Regions from separate parts of the Comamonas sp. UBA7840 genome, predicted to be linked through region 2. Evidence: predicted binding sites of a transcription regulator. Region 2 holds the regulator's gene; each other region holds the start of a gene.
What was found. Region 2 encodes FNR, which switches genes on or off when oxygen is low (the NO sensors DNR and NnrR bind a similar motif). Its sites were predicted from a motif close to TTGATNNNNATCAA; they were not measured.
Positions count from the first base shown of each region.

Region 1: the regulator FNR is predicted to act here: its motif matches at 2,256-2,269, upstream of azu (azurin).
Region 3: the regulator FNR is predicted to act here: its motif matches at 3,059-3,072, upstream of B3R00_RS00950 (universal stress protein).

Region 1 is NZ_DLTI01000004.1:85,172-91,032, reverse strand. It holds gene minC (septum site-determining protein MinC) at 1-217, shown strand, start outside; gene minD (septum site-determining protein MinD) at 285-1,097, shown strand; gene minE (cell division topological specificity factor MinE) at 1,104-1,367, shown strand; gene B3R00_RS01000 (flavin reductase family protein) at 1,452-1,955, opposite strand; gene azu (azurin) at 2,413-2,868, shown strand; gene B3R00_RS00990 (MBL fold metallo-hydrolase) at 2,988-3,626, shown strand; gene B3R00_RS00985 (lactate/malate family dehydrogenase) at 3,827-4,774, shown strand; gene B3R00_RS00980 (M48 family metallopeptidase) at 4,806-5,717, opposite strand; gene B3R00_RS00975 (DMT family transporter) at 5,765-5,861, opposite strand, start outside.
Region 2 is NZ_DLTI01000008.1:30,430-36,290, forward strand. It holds gene ccoG (cytochrome c oxidase accessory protein CcoG) at 1-796, shown strand, start outside; gene B3R00_RS01695 (FixH family protein) at 865-1,152, shown strand; gene B3R00_RS01700 (hypothetical protein) at 1,332-1,580, shown strand; gene fnr (fumarate/nitrate reduction transcriptional regulator Fnr) at 1,683-2,408, opposite strand; gene hemN (oxygen-independent coproporphyrinogen III oxidase) at 2,612-3,991, shown strand; gene B3R00_RS01715 (sulfite exporter TauE/SafE family protein) at 3,997-4,710, shown strand; gene B3R00_RS01720 (cell division protein ZapA) at 4,924-5,445, opposite strand; gene B3R00_RS01725 (DUF904 domain-containing protein) at 5,442-5,654, opposite strand; cobalamin riboswitch at 5,827-5,861, shown strand, end outside.
Region 3 is NZ_DLTI01000004.1:76,712-82,572, reverse strand. It holds gene B3R00_RS00965 (AmpG family muropeptide MFS transporter) at 1-376, shown strand, start outside; gene B3R00_RS00960 (response regulator) at 530-1,258, shown strand; gene B3R00_RS00955 (ATP-binding protein) at 1,267-2,514, shown strand; gene B3R00_RS00950 (universal stress protein) at 2,578-3,003, opposite strand; gene B3R00_RS00945 (metallophosphoesterase) at 3,108-3,962, opposite strand; gene B3R00_RS00940 (hypothetical protein) at 4,079-4,801, shown strand; gene B3R00_RS00935 (LysR family transcriptional regulator) at 4,766-5,722, opposite strand.

The sequences.
Region 1 (5,861 bases), on a different contig from region 2:
CCATGTCTACGCACCCTTGCGGGGTCGTGCCGTGGCCGGGGCGCGCGGCAATACCGAAGCGCGCATTTTCAGCACCTGCATGGAGCCGCAGCTGCTGTCGATTGCGGGCAACTACCGGGCGCTGGAAGCGGACCTGCCCCAAGACATCGCAGGCAAGCCTGCCCAAGCCCGTTTAGAGGGTGAAAAACTGGTGATTGAGCCCATGCGTTTAGCATGAGCACCTGCAACCGCACTCTCCACACACCCATTTTCTACAAGATTCTTCGCTAAGGAACCCAGCAAACATGGCCAAAATTGTCGTAGTGACCTCTGGTAAAGGTGGCGTGGGTAAGACCACCACCAGCGCAAGTTTTGCATCTGGCTTGGCCCTGCGCGGCCACAAAACCGCAGTGATCGACTTTGACGTCGGTCTGCGCAATCTGGATCTGATCATGGGCTGCGAGCGCCGTGTGGTGTATGACCTGATCAATGTGATCCAAGGTGAAGCCAACCTCAATCAGGCGCTGATCAAAGACAAGCAGTGCGACAACCTGTTTGTGCTGGCCGCCTCGCAAACCCGCGACAAGGAAGCATTGACGCAAGAAGGCGTCAAAAAGGTGCTGGACGACCTGTCTGCGATGGGGTTTGATTTCATCATCTGCGACTCCCCTGCGGGCATTGAAAGCGGCGCACTGATGGCCATGCACTTTGCCGATGAGGCGCTGGTGACCACCAACCCGGAAGTCTCTTCGGTGCGCGACTCGGACCGCATCTTGGGCATGCTGGGCTCCAAGACCGACAAGGCAGCCAAGGGCCAGAGCGTGAAAGAGCACTTGCTGATCACGCGCTACAACCCCAACCGCGTGGAAGACGGCCAGATGCTGTCCATTCAGGACATTGAAGACATTCTGCGCATTCCCCTGATTGGCGTGATCCCCGAGTCTGAGACCGTGCTGCAAGCCTCGAACCAGGGCGTGCCCGCGGTGCACATGGAAGGCTCGGACGTTTCCGAGGCTTACAAGGACGTGATTGCCCGTTTTCTGGGCGAAGAAAAGCCAATGCGTTTTACCGAGGCGAGCAAGCCCGGCTTCTTCAAGCGCATGTTTGGCGGGAGGTAAGCAGCCATGTCCATTATTTCTATGCTGTTGGGTGAGAAGAAAAAATCGGCTTCGGTGGCCAAAGAGCGTTTGCAAATCATCCTCGCGCGTGAACGCGTGGGGGGCGCTTCGGGCCAGCCCGACTACCTGCCCGCGCTACAGCGCGAGCTGATGGCGGTGATCTCCAAGTACGTGTCGATCAACCCCGAAGACATCAAGGTGCAACTGGAGCGCCAAGACAACCTGGAAGTGCTGGAAGTGAAGATCGAGCTGCCAGAGTCTTCGCGCTAAGCCTGGAGCCAGGCGCAAAAAAACCGCAGGCCCGATAGGGTGCTGCGGTTTTTTTATGGGTGCCGTGCGCTACGGCACGCCGCTCTAGCGCATCTGGCCTGCGTGGTAGAGCAAAGGTGCTGCGTTGGCGCTATGGCTGCAGGCCAGCACTTCGCCCACCATGATCAGGTGGTCGCCTTCCGGGTACTGGCTGCGGGCGCGGCACTCAAAGGTGGCCAGCGCATCGGCCAGCAGCGGCACGCCTTGCGCGTTGGCCGACCACTCCACGCCAGCAAAGCGGTCGATACCGCGCTGCGCAAACTGAAATGCCAGTGCCTTGTGGTGGCTGGCCAGCACATGGATGGCGTAGTGGCTGCTTTGCGCAAAAGCCGGGAAGCTGCCCGAGCTGCGCGCAATGCTCCACAGCACCAGTGCAGGATCGAGCGAGACGGAGTTGAACGAGCTCACCGTCATGCCCACGGGATTGCCTTGCGCATCGGCCGTGGTGACCACCGTCACACCGGTGGCGAATTGCCCCAGCGCATTGCGGAAGTCGCGTTCAGAAAAAGAAGCTTGGCACACAGGTGCAGCAACAGCAGAGGTATTCACAAGAGCGCAAGTCAAAGTAGATCGCAAATTATGCAAAGCGCCGTCTGGCCATGTGTGGGTGGGGCTAATACCGGCGCGCATGCGATGCGCGATCAAGGGGGAGGCGGCGGGCCTGCCGCTGCGTGCGTCATCGGGCGTGATCGTCGCCGCAGGCAGAGCGGTAGGGGTAGGAAGTTTTTTAAGAGCGCTTAGCGCTGGTAATTCTTAGCTTTCAGATAAAAAACTATTGGAAATTCAATGAAATCAAGCGTAAGCAGCTATTTAAAGCGAAGCGGTTGTCGCATTCGTGCCGAACGGCGTTTGATGCGAGTCAAAAAAATCATAGCGAAATAAAAACTTCTGCACCACGTAGCGGTGAAAAGCCGACCTTTTGTAGAGATTTGTTTCAGAATGTCTGCGGATTGCAGTGTTTTGGCGCTGCAGCTTGCTCTTTTAACCCGTGCAAAGGATGTTGACCGTGAAGAAGACCTGGATAACGCTGGCCGTGATGGCTGCAGGTGTGATGGCTGCCCCCGCGATGGCTGCAGATTGCACCATCACCATTGAAGGCAATGACCAGATGCAGTTCAACATCAAGCAGGTCGAAGTGCCCAAGTCTTGCACCAAATACACCATGACCTTGAAGCACACTGGCAAGATGCCCAAGTCGTCGATGGGCCACAACATCGTGCTGACCACCACGGCAGACGCCAACGCGGCCGCGGCCGATGGCATGAAAGCCGGCATGGCGGCGGACTACGTCAAGCCCGGCGATAGCCGCGTGATTGGCTATTCCAAGATGATTGGCGGCGGTGAAACCACCACCTTTGACTTTGAAGTGGCCAAGCTCAAGCCGGGCACCGAGTACACCTATCTGTGCTCCTTCCCCGGGCACTCCTTCATCATGCGCGGTGTGCTCAAGCTGGGCAGCTAAGTTCGCCAGCGGCACTGCTGCAAAGCCTTGTGTGCCGTGGGCCCACAAGGCTTTTTTCTTGTGCATGCCTTCGGCCACAATGCGCGCATTCCCCCACTCCTTTGCTTTCACCATCGCCCATGCTGCACTACCACACCATCCCCGTCACCGCCTTTCAACAAAACTGCTCTTTGGTGTGGTGCGACCAGACCAAAGAGGCCGCCGTTGTGGACCCCGGAGGGGATCTGGAGACGATTGAATGGGAGCTCGAGCGCCTGGGGCTGCAGCCCAAAGCCATTTGGTTGACGCACGCCCACATCGACCATGCAGGCGGTGTGGCCGAGCTGGCCGACAAGTTCAAGCTGGACATCGTGGGGCCGCACGAAGGCGACCGTTTCTGGATTGCCGGGCTGCCGCAGCAAGGGGCGATGTTTGGCTTTCCCCCGGCAGAGCCGTTTGAGCCCACGCGCTGGCTGCAAGATGGCGACACCGTGCGCATCGGGTTCGAGACGCTGAACGTGCGCCACACGCCGGGCCACACGCCGGGGCATGTGGTGTTTCATGCACCGCAAATTGACCGTTGTTTTGTGGGCGATGTGCTGTTTGCCGGCAGCATTGGCCGCACCGATTTTCCCCAGGGCAACCACCAGCAGCTGCTTGATTCCATCGTGCAGCGCCTGTGGCCCATGGGCGATCAGACGGTGTTTATTCCCGGCCACGGGCCAGAGAGCAGCTTTGGCCGCGAGCGCAAGACGAATCCCTATGTGGGCAATACCTGAAGCTGCATGCAGCAACTGAAAAGCGCTTTTCTCCTGCCCGCCCCGCCAACGCGCAGCGCTGCAGTACCCGGCCGCTACGGCGCGAAAAAGCGCAAAGTCCTTTTCAATATTGATGCGCGTCAATCAATCGGGAGCGGAATCTCTCGGGTAAACCCTTGATCTCCTAGCATGCGGGCATTGCCAGCAAACAAAGGACAGAGATGGGCGCGCGAATTGGAATTATTGGGGCCGGTCAGGTGGGCGCTGCAGCGGGGTATTTGCTCTCTGCGATGCCGGGCATCAGCGACATTGTGCTGGTGGACACCAACCCCGCACGTGCTGCGGGCGAGGCCGCAGACATTGCCCATGCCGCCGCATTTGGCACCTCAGCGCGTGTGGTGGAAGGCAGCTATGCCGATTTGGCGGGCGCGGCCGTGGTGGTGATTACGGCGGGGGCCAGCCTGCAGCCTGGCCAAACCCGGCTGCAGCTGCTGCACCAGAATCTGCACATCATGGACGGCATCTTGGCCCAGGTGCTCAAGGCCGCGCCCGACACTGTGCTGCTGTTTGCTACCAACCCGGTGGATGTCATGCCTGCTATAGCGGTGCAGCGCTTTGGCGTGGCGCCGGGCCGCGCGATTGGTACGGGCTGCACGCTCGACTCCATCCGTTTCCGTGATCGTCTGGCGCAGCACCTGGATGTGGCGCCCGCTTCCATCCACGCCTATGTGCTGGGTGAGCACGGCGACTCGTCCGTGGTGCATTGGTCCAACGCCTTGATCGCCGGCATGCCGGTGCTGGAGTTTGCCGTGCAGCGGGGCCGCCCCATTGATGCGGCCTTGCAGCAGCACATGGAGCACGATGTGCGCACGGCGGCTTACCGCATCAAGGCGGGCAAGGGGGTGTCGAACTTCGGGATTGGTGGCTGCATTGCGCGCCTGGTCAAAGCGATGGTCGAAGATGAAAGCAGCATCCACCCGGTCTCCACCTTCATGCCCCAGCTGCTGGGGGTGGCCAACACCTGCGTGTCGCTGCCGCATGTGATCAGCAGCCGGGGGGCTTCTGCGCCGTTGATGCCGCAGCTGGATGCTGCTGAAACGGTAGCGCTTCGCGCAAGTGCTGCAACGCTTGCAACCGCTATTGATGATGGATTGAAAGCGCTGGGCTAAGACCGGTGCACTGCGCGCTCGCCCGCGTGGCCTAGCGCGAACGGCGCGCCGCTTGGTACAAGCCCTGCACGCTGGGCACGTTGCGCTGCAGCTCACGAATGCGCTCAGGCCCGCTGGGGTGGGTGGAGAGGAAAGACAGCCCGTTGGCATTGTTGCCTGTGGCGTTGCCCATCTTCTCCCACAGCGCCACAGCCGCCTGGGGGTTGTAGCCTGCGCGTGCGGCAATCTCCAGCCCCACCAGATCGGCATCGCTTTCATCGTTGCGGCTAAAGCGCAGGCTCAGCAGCTGGCCGCCCAGCCGTGCGGCGTAGTTGCCCACATCGCCCAGGCCCAGCAACTGGGCACCCAGCGAGATGCCGAGGCTGGTGGCCGAGTTTTTGGCCAGTTGCTCGCGCGAATGCTCGCGCAGGGCGTGGGCCATTTCGTGGCCCATGACCATGGCGATCTCGTCGTCCGTGAGCTGCAGCTTTTGGATGATGCCGGTGAAAAACGCAATCTTGCCCCCGGGCATGCAAAACGCATTCACATCATCGCTGCGAATCAAGGCCACGGCCCACTGCCAGTTGCGGGCCCGCTCGTTCCACGCATAGGTGTGGGGAATCAAGGCCTTGGCAATCCGGTGCAGGCGCTGGGTTTGCGGGTCGTTGGGGGCCACCAGGGCACCTTTGGACTGGGCTTGCTGAATCAGCTGCGCATATTGCTGGTTGGCGGCTTGCTCCAAGTCTTCGGCGGGCACCAGATGGCGCAGGCGCGAGGCTTCGCCCACTTGCACCTGCGCCCAAGCGGGCACGGCTGCCGCAGCCACGGCGCTGCCCCCCAGCTGCAAAAAAGCGCGCCGCGCCTGCCACAGGCTGTGCCTTGCACCCGCATGCGCGCTGCCGCACCAGCAGGTGGTGGCGCAAGAGTCGGACATAGGTGGGGGCAGGAATTCAACAGGGGACATGCGTGGCTCCATCTTCAAACGCCTCCAGTGTAAAAGCGGGGGCACGGCTAGGTCTGTCGGTTTTGACGCATTTCGCTGTGCACCACCAGCCACAAGCCCAGCAATACCAGCGCCAAGCCACACCATGCCAGCCAGCCGGGGCGC
Region 2 (5,861 bases):
TGGCAATGCAGGCTACATGCGTGAGCAGGTGTGCAAGTACATGTGCCCTTATGCGCGCTTCCAAAGCGCGATGTTTGACAAAGATACATTGGTCGTCAGCTATGACGCCAAGCGTGGTGAAAACCGTGGTCCTCGCAAAAAAGACGTGGATTACAAAGCCCAAGGCTTGGGCGACTGTATCGACTGCAAGTTGTGTGTACAGGTCTGCCCGGTTGGCATCGATATTCGCGATGGTTTGCAGTACGAGTGCATCGGTTGTGGCTTGTGTGTGGATGCATGTAACAACGTGATGTACAACATGCACTATCCGCGTGGGTTGATACGCTTGACGACGCAAAATGCGGTGAGCAAAGGCTGGACCGGTGCGCAAATTTGGCGTCGTATTGCGCGCCCCCGCGTGCTGATTTACACCATGATTTTGGTGGGTTTGACGTCGGCCATGGTCTTTAGCATGGCGGTGCGAGAGCCCCTCAAGGTTGATGTGATTCGGGACCGTGCATCGTTGGCGCGGATTGTGGCCGGTGGCAAGCTGGAGAATGTCTATCGTTTGCAGGTAATGAATGCTACGGAGCAAGCCCAAACTTATAGCGTTGCTGTGAAGGGGCTGGAGGGCATTGCGATGGCAGAAAGCACCACCGTGGACGTGGACTCCGCCCAAACGCGTGGTGTTGCTGTGCGCGTACAAATTCCGTATGGAACTGCTGAACCTGGTTCACATCCTATTGAGTTTGAAATCACGGCACAAAGTGGCAAAGGCCATGTGCTTGAAAAATCAGTTTTCTTAGTGCCTCGCTAAGAACGCAGCATTGTTGGTGTGCAAGACTGAGTGCTTGCACACTGCGTTTGATGGAAAGAGAGTGGGTTATGACTCAGGTAGCAAAAAAGCTGGAAGTGCCATCAGGTCCTTGGTGGAAATATGGCCACGTATGGCTGGTGTTCGCAGGGCCTGCCGTGGTGGTCGTGGCAGGTATCGTGACAGCCATGATTGCCATGAATGGTGCGGATCCCGTAGTGGACAACGATTACTACCAAAAGGGCCTGAATATCAACCAGGAACTGCGCCACATCGAAAAAAGCTTGGCGCCAGCGGGTGCTGCGCGTAACCATGTGACAACCCCCGATGCTGATTTGCCCAATCTGGCACCTAAATAACGGTTTATTAAAAAAAGTAGCTGCTTGCGCTTTAAATATGCTGACTTCAAGTGCTTTTAATGCACAAGTCATTGTAAATATTGCGCTGGCAGCTATTATTTTTATTTAGCGTTTGTCCCACGCAGCCTGGTTGGGAATGGTGCTCACAATGTCCACATGATTCACGCAAAGGAGTGCACATGTGGACACGACGTTTAATGTGGATTGTTTGGCCCGCTTTTTTGGCAGCTGGCGTGATGGAAATGCTGGTGTTTGCCGCATTCGACCCGCACGATATGTTGTGGTTGGGGCAAGGGATTGAGCTATCCCGCACGGCGATTTATACCTTGGCCTTTTTTGCTTTTTGGGTGGTTTTTGTGGCTGCTGGATATTTGACGGTTTTGCTGTCTATTTCTGCTTCCGAAGTGAACGCCCAGCCCAGCATGTAACGAAGGCAGTGTTGTGGCAGTCGCTGTATAAAAAAGCAACCACCCATAAAAAAACCTCCCAAGCCTACGCTGGGAGGTTTTTTTATGGGAAAGCCAGAGCGCTTACTTGTTGCACTCGTGCTGGCTGTTGACCAAGCGCTGCAGTGCAGCAGTGTCCAAAATGCGCACGTGGCGCTGTTTTACCTCAACCATGCCTTCTTCCACAAATTTGGAGAAGGTGCGGCTGACGGTTTCAAGCTTCAGACCCAGGTAGCTGCCAATTTCTTCGCGTGTCATGCGTAGCACCAGTTCCGACGAGGAGAAACCGCGTGCATGCAGGCGTTGAACCAAGTTCAGAATAAAAGCAGCCAAGCGCTCTTCGGCACGCATGCTGCCCAGCAGTAGCATGACGCTGTGCTCGCGCACAATCTCGCGGCTCATCACCTTGTGCACATGGCTTTGCAAGGCAGTCACTTCACGCGAAATTTCTTCCAATCCGTCAAAAGGCATGACGCAGACTTCGGCATCTTCCAGTGCTACGGCATCACAGGTGTGGTGGTCATTGACGATGCCGTCCAGGCCAATGATTTCACCAGCCATCTGGAAGCCAGTCACTTGGTCGCGACCATCCTCTGTGGCCACGCAGGTTTTGAAAAAGCCCGTGCGAATGGCGTACAGCGATGTGAATGCTTCTCCGTTGCGAAACAGTGTTGCTCCGCGTTTGACTTTGCGGCGGGTAGCCACAATGTCATCGATGCGCTGCAACTGTTGCTCATTCAGGCCCATGGGCATGCAGAGTTCACGCAAATTGCAGTTGGAGCAGGTAACTTTGATGGTTGGAGGAGTCATGTACTCGAAAGCCCAAGAGTCTTGTGTAAGAAGATGACTTGTGCAGTTAAAAAATCAGATAAGAGACTATGGGATAGCTCGAAGGAGTAAGGAATGATGTCGCTCAAATTGTGACATTCCTTGTACATCAACCTCTTGATTCACGTCAAGGATAAACGTGGCCGATTGTTGCAAAGTATGGTCATCAAGGAAAAGATTCATTCATGACCGTCGTCACCCCCGAACTCTTGCGTCGTTATGACGTGCCAGGCCCGCGCTACACCTCTTATCCCACTGCGGATAGGTTTGTGGAGGCGTTTGGTGATAGTGACTATATCTTGGCGTTGAAGCAGCGCAAAGTTGCAGCTGCTGTAAACCAGCCGATGTCGCTCTATGTGCACATTCCATTTTGTGACTCCCTGTGTTACTACTGCGCGTGCAACAAGATCATCACCAAGCACCATGAACGTGCTGTGACATACATGCGCTATTTGGAGCGCGAAATTGATTTGCATCTGCAGCACTGTGGTCGTGGGCAGGTTGTGAGCCAGTTCCACGTGGGAGGCGGCACGCCTACTTTCTTGACGGACGATGAGCTGCGCAACCTGTGGCGCATGCTGCGTGAGCGGTTTGTGTTTGAAGCGGCGGGTGAATACTCGATCGAAGTTGACCCACGCACCGTGACGCGTGAACGCCTGGCAGTGCTCAAAGAAATCGGCTTCAACCGCTTGAGCTTTGGGGTGCAAGACTTTGATCCGGAAGTTCAAAAAGCGGTGCACCGTGAGCAGCCTGCGGAGCAGGTGTTTGATTTGGTGGCTGCTTCGCGCGAGCTGGGCTTTCAGTCGGTGAATGTGGATTTGATTTACGGCTTGCCCAAGCAAAATCCCGAATCGTTTGCTCGAACGCTCAAACAGGTGACGGAGTTGCGGCCAGATCGTATTGCGCTGTATGCCTATGCGCACTTGCCAGAGCGCTTCAAGCCACAGCGCCGTATCTTGCAAGCAGACTTGCCATCAGCCTCCGACAAGGTGGGCATGTTGTCTGCTGCCATTGAAAGCTTTATTGAAGCTGGCTACGTTTATGTGGGCATGGATCACTTTGCGTTGCCGGAAGATGCGTTGGCGATTGCAAAACGCCAAGGTCGCTTGCACCGCAATTTCCAAGGCTATAGCACGCAGCCAGACTGCGATTTGATTGCCTTGGGCGTTTCCGCGATTGGTCGCGTGGGTGCAACCTACAGCCAAAATGCCAAGACGTTGGAAGAGTATTACGACCTTCTGGATCAGGGGCGGCTGCCTGTTGTCCGTGGGCTCGCGTTGACCCGTGACGATACGATTCGCCGTGCCGTCATCATGACTATCATGTGCCAGGGCGAGCTGTTTTTTGAATCTATCAACAGTGCTTGGCTGATTGATTTCAAACAGTACTTTGCTGCTGAAATCGAAGCTTTGGCAGCACAGCAAGACGAAGGTTTGGTAGAAATTACAGACGACTGCCTCACGGTGACTGCCAAAGGCTGGTTCTTTGTGCGCGGCGTAGCCTTGGTCTTTGACCGTTATTTGCAAGCAGACCGCAACAGAGCCAGGTTCTCGCGGATCATCTGATCCCTATGACTTTTTCTTTGCTTTGGACCGCTTTCTTTATGGGGCTCGTGGGAGGGCCCCATTGTCTTGCCATGTGTGCAGCCCCTTGTCATGCCGTCATTCAAGGCCATGGCACGGCGGTGCAAATGCACGGCAAGTTGTCGTGGCACACCTCGGCATGGAACTGGAGTGCGCTTCAATTCCATATGGGCCGTCTGGCTGGCTACGGTGTTTTAGGAGCCATTTCTGCTTTTGCCATGGAGCAGGTAGCATGGTTTTCTGATCAAACTTCTGCCTTGCACCCGGTGTGGGTGGTGATGCACTTGGCGATTTTGGCCTGGGGGCTGTTGATGCTATTCCAAGGCCAGCAGCCAGCTTGGCTGGAGCGAGCTGGCCGGGCTATGTGGCAGAAGGTGCAGCCAGTACTTTCGATGCGCGGTGGAGCGCTTTTTGCAGGCATGTCCTGGGCGTTCATGCCTTGTGGGCTGCTGTATTCCGCTATCTTGGTGGCCGCCTTAAGCGGTGCTGTCTGGGCGGGTGCGGTCAGCATGGTTGCATTTGCCGTCGGTGGGGCATTATGGCTGGCAGGTGCACCTTTTGCTTGGCGCTGGCTCAGTGGCAGAGTGGGGCGCTGGCGTGCAGACTGGGGTACACGCGCAGCAGGCCTGATGTTGGTAGCTGTGTCACTATGGGCACTGTGGATGGACTTGATCTACAAGCCATCAGTGTGGTGCCGTTAATTTTTTGGGAATGTGGCAGATGCGCCGAGAAGGTGTCTGCAAAACCGCCGAGCCCTCAACCTGAACCGGGGGTTCAGGTGGGCGAGAGCAACCTAGCGTTGGGTTCGTCTGACGCGAGACGATCACGCTTGCTAGGCAATGTATCAAGCCCGTGCTCAATGAGCATTGGTTCAAGGCAATATAAAGCCCGGCGGATTGCAGACGGTTCTGATTTTACTGGTTTTCAGGGACTGCGAAAGGCAAGTCCACTTCACTCGCGTTGTCTAAATTGGTGACCAAGCTCTCGGCGACTTCTTTTGCCTCGGGTGGGGCAGCAAGGTCTTGCAAGGCAGCTTCTGTGCTGGTTGGTGTGGTGGGTTTTTCGTGCAGAGCTAGCGCTTCATCCAGGCGCAGGGTGAGCTGGCGGGCGGCTGCATGCTCCTGAGCCAGTTGGGCTTCAAGGTTTTGCAGGCGCTCTGCTTGAGCATCCGCTTGGGCTGTATCCGTGGTGCCTTGCAGTTGCGTTAACTGCTGCTGCAAGGCTTGGAGTTGTTGGCGAAGCTCCAAATTTTCAAAAGCCAAATTCACAGCCAGCAAAACACCCACACGCTCTCTAGAGCGCAGCTTGGTGGTGTCGAGCATCTGCTGAAATTGCTGATCCACGCGCTCAACAGCTTCTAACAGCTGTGCTTCTCGCCCATCTGGGCAGGAGAGCACGTAGTGTTGGTGCAGGATTTGCGTGTCTAGCTGGCTCAAGACGCCTCCCGGTTGGCTGGTAATCGTTCGATCAAGTCATCCACGCGCGCACGCGCTGCTTTGAGGCGAGATTGCAAGGAGTCACGCTCTTTGCGCACAGCTTCAATTTCTTCGGTGAGCAGGCGGTTGGTCTGCACCAAAGCCTCGTACTTGGTTAGCAGCAGCTCTACGCGCTCAGCAACGGGGTCAAGAATGGATGTCGTCGTCATGGATGCTCGCAATTGTAGGGCGCCCCCCTCAGAGAGAATTGCAAATTTATGGCAGATCACGGGTTATGGCCACAAAAGCTTGTTTCAAGCTGTCAATGACTCAGCTTAGAAGTCAGTAGAGTATTCGCGGCTTGAGGGGCACTACTGTTTGAGATGTGTTTTGGGTGATTAGAATCAGCGCCTATATGTTGGTGCCCGCAACTTGGT
Region 3 (5,861 bases), on a different contig from region 2:
GCGCTGGGGCGTGATGCGGGTGCTGATGCTGGGCGCCGTGTTATCAGCCGCCAGCAATTTGCTGTTTGCCTGGCTGTCCACGCGCGGCCATGACCTGACCGGGCTGACGCTGGTGGTCAGTGCCGACAATTTGGCCGGTGGCATTGCCTCGGCGGCTTTTATTGCCTATCTCTCCAGCCTGACGAATGTGCAGTACTCGGCCACGCAGTACGCGCTGTTCAGCTCCATGATGCTGCTGGCCCCCAAGTGGCTGGCGGGCTTTTCTGGCCAGTTTGTGGATGCGTATGGCTACGAGACCTTTTTTGTGGGCACGGCCTGTTTGGGTGTGCCGGTGCTGCTGCTGGTGGCGCTGGCGGCGCGGGTGCGGCTGCGCTAAGTGGTAAAAAAGGAGCTGCCAGCGCTTGTGAAATAAGGATTTCACATAGAAAAGCTGCTGAAACCCAGGTTTAACCAGCGCTGACAGCTCCGTTTTTATCTTTTTACCTGTGCTTTACGCAACAGACAAACAGCTTCTCTACACTGGGGCGTTATGAGCACCCATACCCTGTTGATGATTGAAGACGATGTGCGTTTGGCCGATATGGTCAGCGACTATCTCGGGCAAAACAGTTTGGCCGTTGTGCATTGCGCGGATGCAACCAGTGGGCTGGCCCATCTGCAGGGCAGCGGCAAATTGCCCGATTTGCTCATCCTGGACTTGATGCTGCCCGATATGGACGGGCTGGAAGTGTGCCGCCGCCTGCGCGCCATGCCCGGCCCGGTGGCCAAAGTGCCGGTGCTCATGCTCACCGCCAAGGGTGACCCCATGGACCGCGTGATTGGGCTGGAGCTGGGGGCCGACGACTATCTGCCCAAACCCTTTGAGCCGCGCGAGTTGCTGGCACGCATTCGTGCCATCTTGCGCCGCCGGGGCGACGATGGCCTGAGCACCGCGCCCCAGGCGGCTGCCCATGTGCTGCGTTTTGGCTCGCTGGAAATTGACCGCGATGCCCGCACCGTGCAGGTGGCCGGCCAAGCCGCTGAGCTGACCAGCTACCAGTTTGATTTGCTGGTGGCGCTGGCCGAACGTGCGGGCCGCGTGCTTACGCGCGACCAGATCATGGAAGCCGTGCGGGGTCGTGAGCTGGAGGCGTTTGACCGCTCCATCGACGTGCACATGGGCCGCATTCGCGCCGCGATTGAGGTCGATCCCAAAGCGCCCAAGCGCATCTTGACGGTGCGTGGCGTGGGCTATGTGTTTGCCAAGCAGCAAGACTAAGGCGGCGCATGTTCAAAGTTTTCTCTCAGCGGCTGTATCTGCGCATCTGGCTGGCTGTGGTGGGCGGTGTGGCGGTGCTCACCTTGGTGGTGGGCTGGGCCTGGCAGCAGGCCGAAGCGCACAACGCACGCAACAACGCATCCCCCACCTCGCTGGCGCGCGAGATGACCGTGACCGATGCTACGGGCCGCGTGCTGGTGCAAGGGCCGTTTGAGCGCATCCGCCGCGGCGAGGGCGATGCCCCGCGCTTTAGCATCGACGGCGCCGACGGCCAGACCTATTTTCTGGAAATGACGCCGCGCGTCGGGGGCGCAGGGGCCAGCAACGGCCGCCATGGGCCGCCCGGCCATGACTGGGCGTTTTGGCTGCGCCCGCCGTTTGGCTTTTTGTGGCTGCTGGGCTTGATTGGCCTGGTCGTGGTGGTGGGCGTGTTCCCCATCATTCGCCGCTTGCTCAAGCGCCTGGAGAACTTGCAGCGCGGGGTGCAACGCTTTGGCGAAGGTGATTTGACGGTGCGTGTGGCCACCGAAGGCACGGACGAAGTGGCCGATCTGGCGCGCCAGTTCAATGCCGCTGCCAGCCGCATTGAAGAGCTGGTGCAGTCGCACAAATCGCTGCTGGCCAATGCCTCGCACGAGTTGCGCTCGCCCCTGGCGCGCATTCGCATGGGGCTGGAGTTGATGGGCGGCGATGCCTCGGTGGCCAAAGCCAAGCGCGAGATTCAGCGCAACATCAACGAGCTGGACCAGCTGGTCGATGAAATCTTGCTGGCCAGCCGCCTGGAGCAGCCCGGCGTGGATGTGGGCACAGTGGAGAGCGTGGACTTGATTGGCCTGGCGGCCGAAGAGTGTGCCCGTGTGGACGCGGATCTGGAGGTGCAGGCCACCGAAGGCGTGGAGGTGCCCGCGATTGCCAAGCTGGTGCGCCGCGCCGTGCGCAATCTGCTGGAAAACGCGCGCCGCTACAGCCACGGAGAAGTCAGTTTGCTGCTGTCGCGCGAGGGCGATATGGCGGTGATCCGCGTGCAAGACATTGGCCCCGGCGTGCCACCCGATCAGCGCGAGCGTATTTTTGAAAAGTTCTACCGCCTGCCAGGGGCAAGCGAGCGCTCGGGCGGCGTGGGGTTGGGGCTGTCGCTGGTGCGCAGCATTGCACTGCACCATGGCGGCAGCGTGGCCTGCGAGGGCCGTCTGGACGGCCAGCCGGGCGCCAGCTTTGTGCTGCGTTTGCCGGTGCAACCGGGTGCCGCGCATTGAGCGGCGAGGGGGCGTAAAAAAAGGGCTGCAGATGCAGCCCTTTTTTGTGCGAGAAGCGCTGAATCAGCGAATCAGCATCACAGGCACGGAGCAGTTGGCCAGCACCTGGGTGGAGACCGAGCCCATCACCAGCTTGCCCAGCGAGCCGTGGCCGTGGGTGCCCATGATGATCAGGTCAAACTTGCCTTCTTCGGCCATCTTGGCGATGACTTCACCGGCGGGGCCAACTTCGGCGCGGGCATGCACGGTGATGCCGCTTTGTGCCAAGAACTTGGACACGGGCTCGAGCACCTTGGCGGATTCTTCGGCGTAGTACTCATCCACCATGTCTTTGCTCAGGGCTGCGCGTGCACGGGGAGGCAGGGCGGCTTGTACCGTCAGCGCGGTGTAGTCGTGGCGGCCTGCGGCCACCAGTTCTTCGTGCGCGGCCAAGTACGCCAGCATTTTTTTGGTGAAGGGGCTACCGTCGACAGCGAGCAAGATTTTCATGAGACATATCTCCAAATTGATAGAACCAAGGGTAATCACTGGGGCTCATGTTGTCTTGACGTAAGTCATGTTTCTGGGAGCGCAACCAAGTGAAAGCAAAGAAATCATAAGGTGATGCACGCCGCAGGCTGGAAGTGCAGCTGTTCTCCTTTACGGGCATAGCCTAAGGGATTGGCGACGACACGGCAATTCCACGCACTGCCATCAGGGTGTAGGCCTGAAGCGGTGTAGTCACTGGGGGCGTGCAGATGGCCGTGCAGCCAAAGGTGGGCATGGGGCAGCAAGTCGTCCAGGGCATTGCAAAAGCCAGCGCTGCCGGGCACCAGGCCGTAACGCGGGTCGCAGCTGTGCAAGCTGGGTGCAAAGTGGGTGACGGTCACGGTCTTGCCGGCGAAGGGCTGCGCCAGGGTCTCGCGCAACCAGGCTTGGCATACCAAGGCTTGCTCGCGCATGGGTTCGGCCAGAAACGGCTGCCCGTGGCGCGTGCCGCCCGTTTTGCGCAGGTAAAAGTTGGCGGCGCGGAACGATTTTTCGCGCAGCTTGAGCAGGCGGCCCATATCGCCCGCTTGCACCTTGTCATCCAGCAGCGCGATGGCGTCATAGTCGGTCCACAGCGTGGTGCCGACAAAGCGCACCGCATTCAGCACCACGCTTTCGCGCTCCAGCCAGATGATGCCCAGCGTGTCGCACACGCGGCGCAGGCGGGCGTGGGCGGCGTCCCAGTCCTGCAGGTCGTACTCATGGTTGCCCGGCACAAAGATGACCGGGCAGGGCCAGCCCGCAAATTGCGGCAGGGGGGAAAAACGCTCCAGCCCAAAGTATTCGCCCTGCAGCAAGCTGCCCTCTTGGTAGGAGCCGATATCTCCGGCCAGCACCAGCACCTCGGCATCCGCTGCGGGCGTGGCTTGGTAGTGGGGGTGAACTTCCAGGTGAAGGTCAGACAGCAGTTGAATTTTCATAGCAGCGCATGATTGGCACAAAACGAATTCTCTTGCATGCACGCATTTGGTGCAGGCTTTCTAGAATCGCTCCCCTTGGCGATTTTGCTTGCCCCTGACGGGGCAGGTCTTCAATGATGAGAACACATATACATGTACGAGCCAGCAGCTGGATTTTGCTGTTGGGCTTGTGTCTGGGTTATATCTTGGCTGCCGGGGTGCCGGCGTCCTGGGGCAAGCACGATGGGGTGCTGGAGGGCGTACAAGCGGTGACGCTGCTGGCGGGCGGGCTTGTGGCCGTGCTGGCCGCCTACCAGCAACGCGGCATGGCGGTGGGCAAGATCTGGTGGGTGGCTGCGATGGGCTGGCTGGGTCTGCTCAGCCATGAGCTGGCAGGGCACGCCGGGCTGGTGCTGCCGCAGGCCCAGGTCTGGCTGGATGCGGGGCCGCGCCTGCCCAGCGGCGGGTTGCCGTGGCCAGCGCTGGCTGCAGCGGGGGCGTATGCGGCCTTGCTGCTGGCTGGGGTGTACTGGGTGTTGCGCTACCGTTTGCTCAGCCGTGTGGTGGCGCGCTGGTGGCATGAAGCGGCCATGCCCTGGGGCTGTGTGCTGGTGGGCATGCTGGCGCTGTTGCTGGCCGCAGTGGCCCAAGGCCAGGTGGGCCTGCCCATGCCCCAGATGCCCGACGCCACCCGTTCTGTGATGGTGGCGATGACCGAGTTCTGGGTCTATGCCGCACTGTGGTGGGCGCAGTGGCTGCTGTTGCACCACATGCAGGACTGGCGCTTGTCCAGCTATTTGCAGACCATGCATTTCTCCCGCAGCTCACTGGGAGAACGCTTTGAGCGTCGCTCGATTTAAGGCCTGCAGCAGCCACTCATAGGCGGCCCGATTGGGGCCGCGCTTGTGCCACAGCGCATCGACGTGCACGGCTTGTACCTCCAGGGGCAGGGGGTGCACTTGCAACTGGTGCTGAATGCCGGTGATAGGCACAAAGTGGCGCGGCAGTACCGTCACCAGATCGGACTGGCTGACCACCCGGGCGGCGGTGGTGTACTGGTTGACGGTCAGCACAATGCGGCGCTCACGCCCCAGCGCCGCCAGCGCCTCATCAATAAATCCATAGGCACGGCCCGAAAAACTCACCAGTAAATGTTTAGCGGCGCAGTAGTGCTCCAGCGTCAGCGGCATCCAGGCCAGGGGGTGGTCTTTGCGCATGACGGCCACGTACTCCCCGTCGTAGAGGCGGCGGTGCTCATGGGGCACCAGGGTGCCTGCCTGGGCGCGGGCCGTCAGGTCGGCCAGCACGGCGGGAAAGTGGCCCACGGCCATGTCGGCGGCTTCGGCATCCAGCAGGCCGCGCGGGTCGCGGGTGGTCAGCGGCACGATGCGGATGGACAGGTGCGGCGCTTCGCGCTCCACTATCGGCACCAGATTGGGCACCAGCGTGCTGGCCGTGGCATCGGCCATTGCCAGCACCACCGTGAGGGTGGCGGTGGCGGGGTCAAACTTTTCAGGCGCCAGGCTTTGCTGCAGGTTGCCCAGGGCCTCGCGCACCACCGGCCACAGGGTGAGGGCGCGGGGCGTGGGCTGTACCCCATGCCCTTGGCGCACCAGCAACTCATCGCCCAGGGCGTCGCGCAGCCTGCGCATGGCGTTGCTGACCGCAGGTTGAGTGATGGCTAACTTATCTGCAGCGCGCGTCAAACTGCCCTCTGCCATCACAGTGTCAAACACGCGCAACAGGTTCAGGTCGAGGGAGCGAAAGTCGTGGGGCGTCATGCCTCAGGATTTAAACATCACCACTGTGAATGATCTAGATTCAAAATATAAATTTGAAAGGTTTTAGGGATAACCCTAATATTACGGTATTGCCTCCACGGACAGCCACAAGCCCGCTGCTGGATGGCTTGAAAGGCCT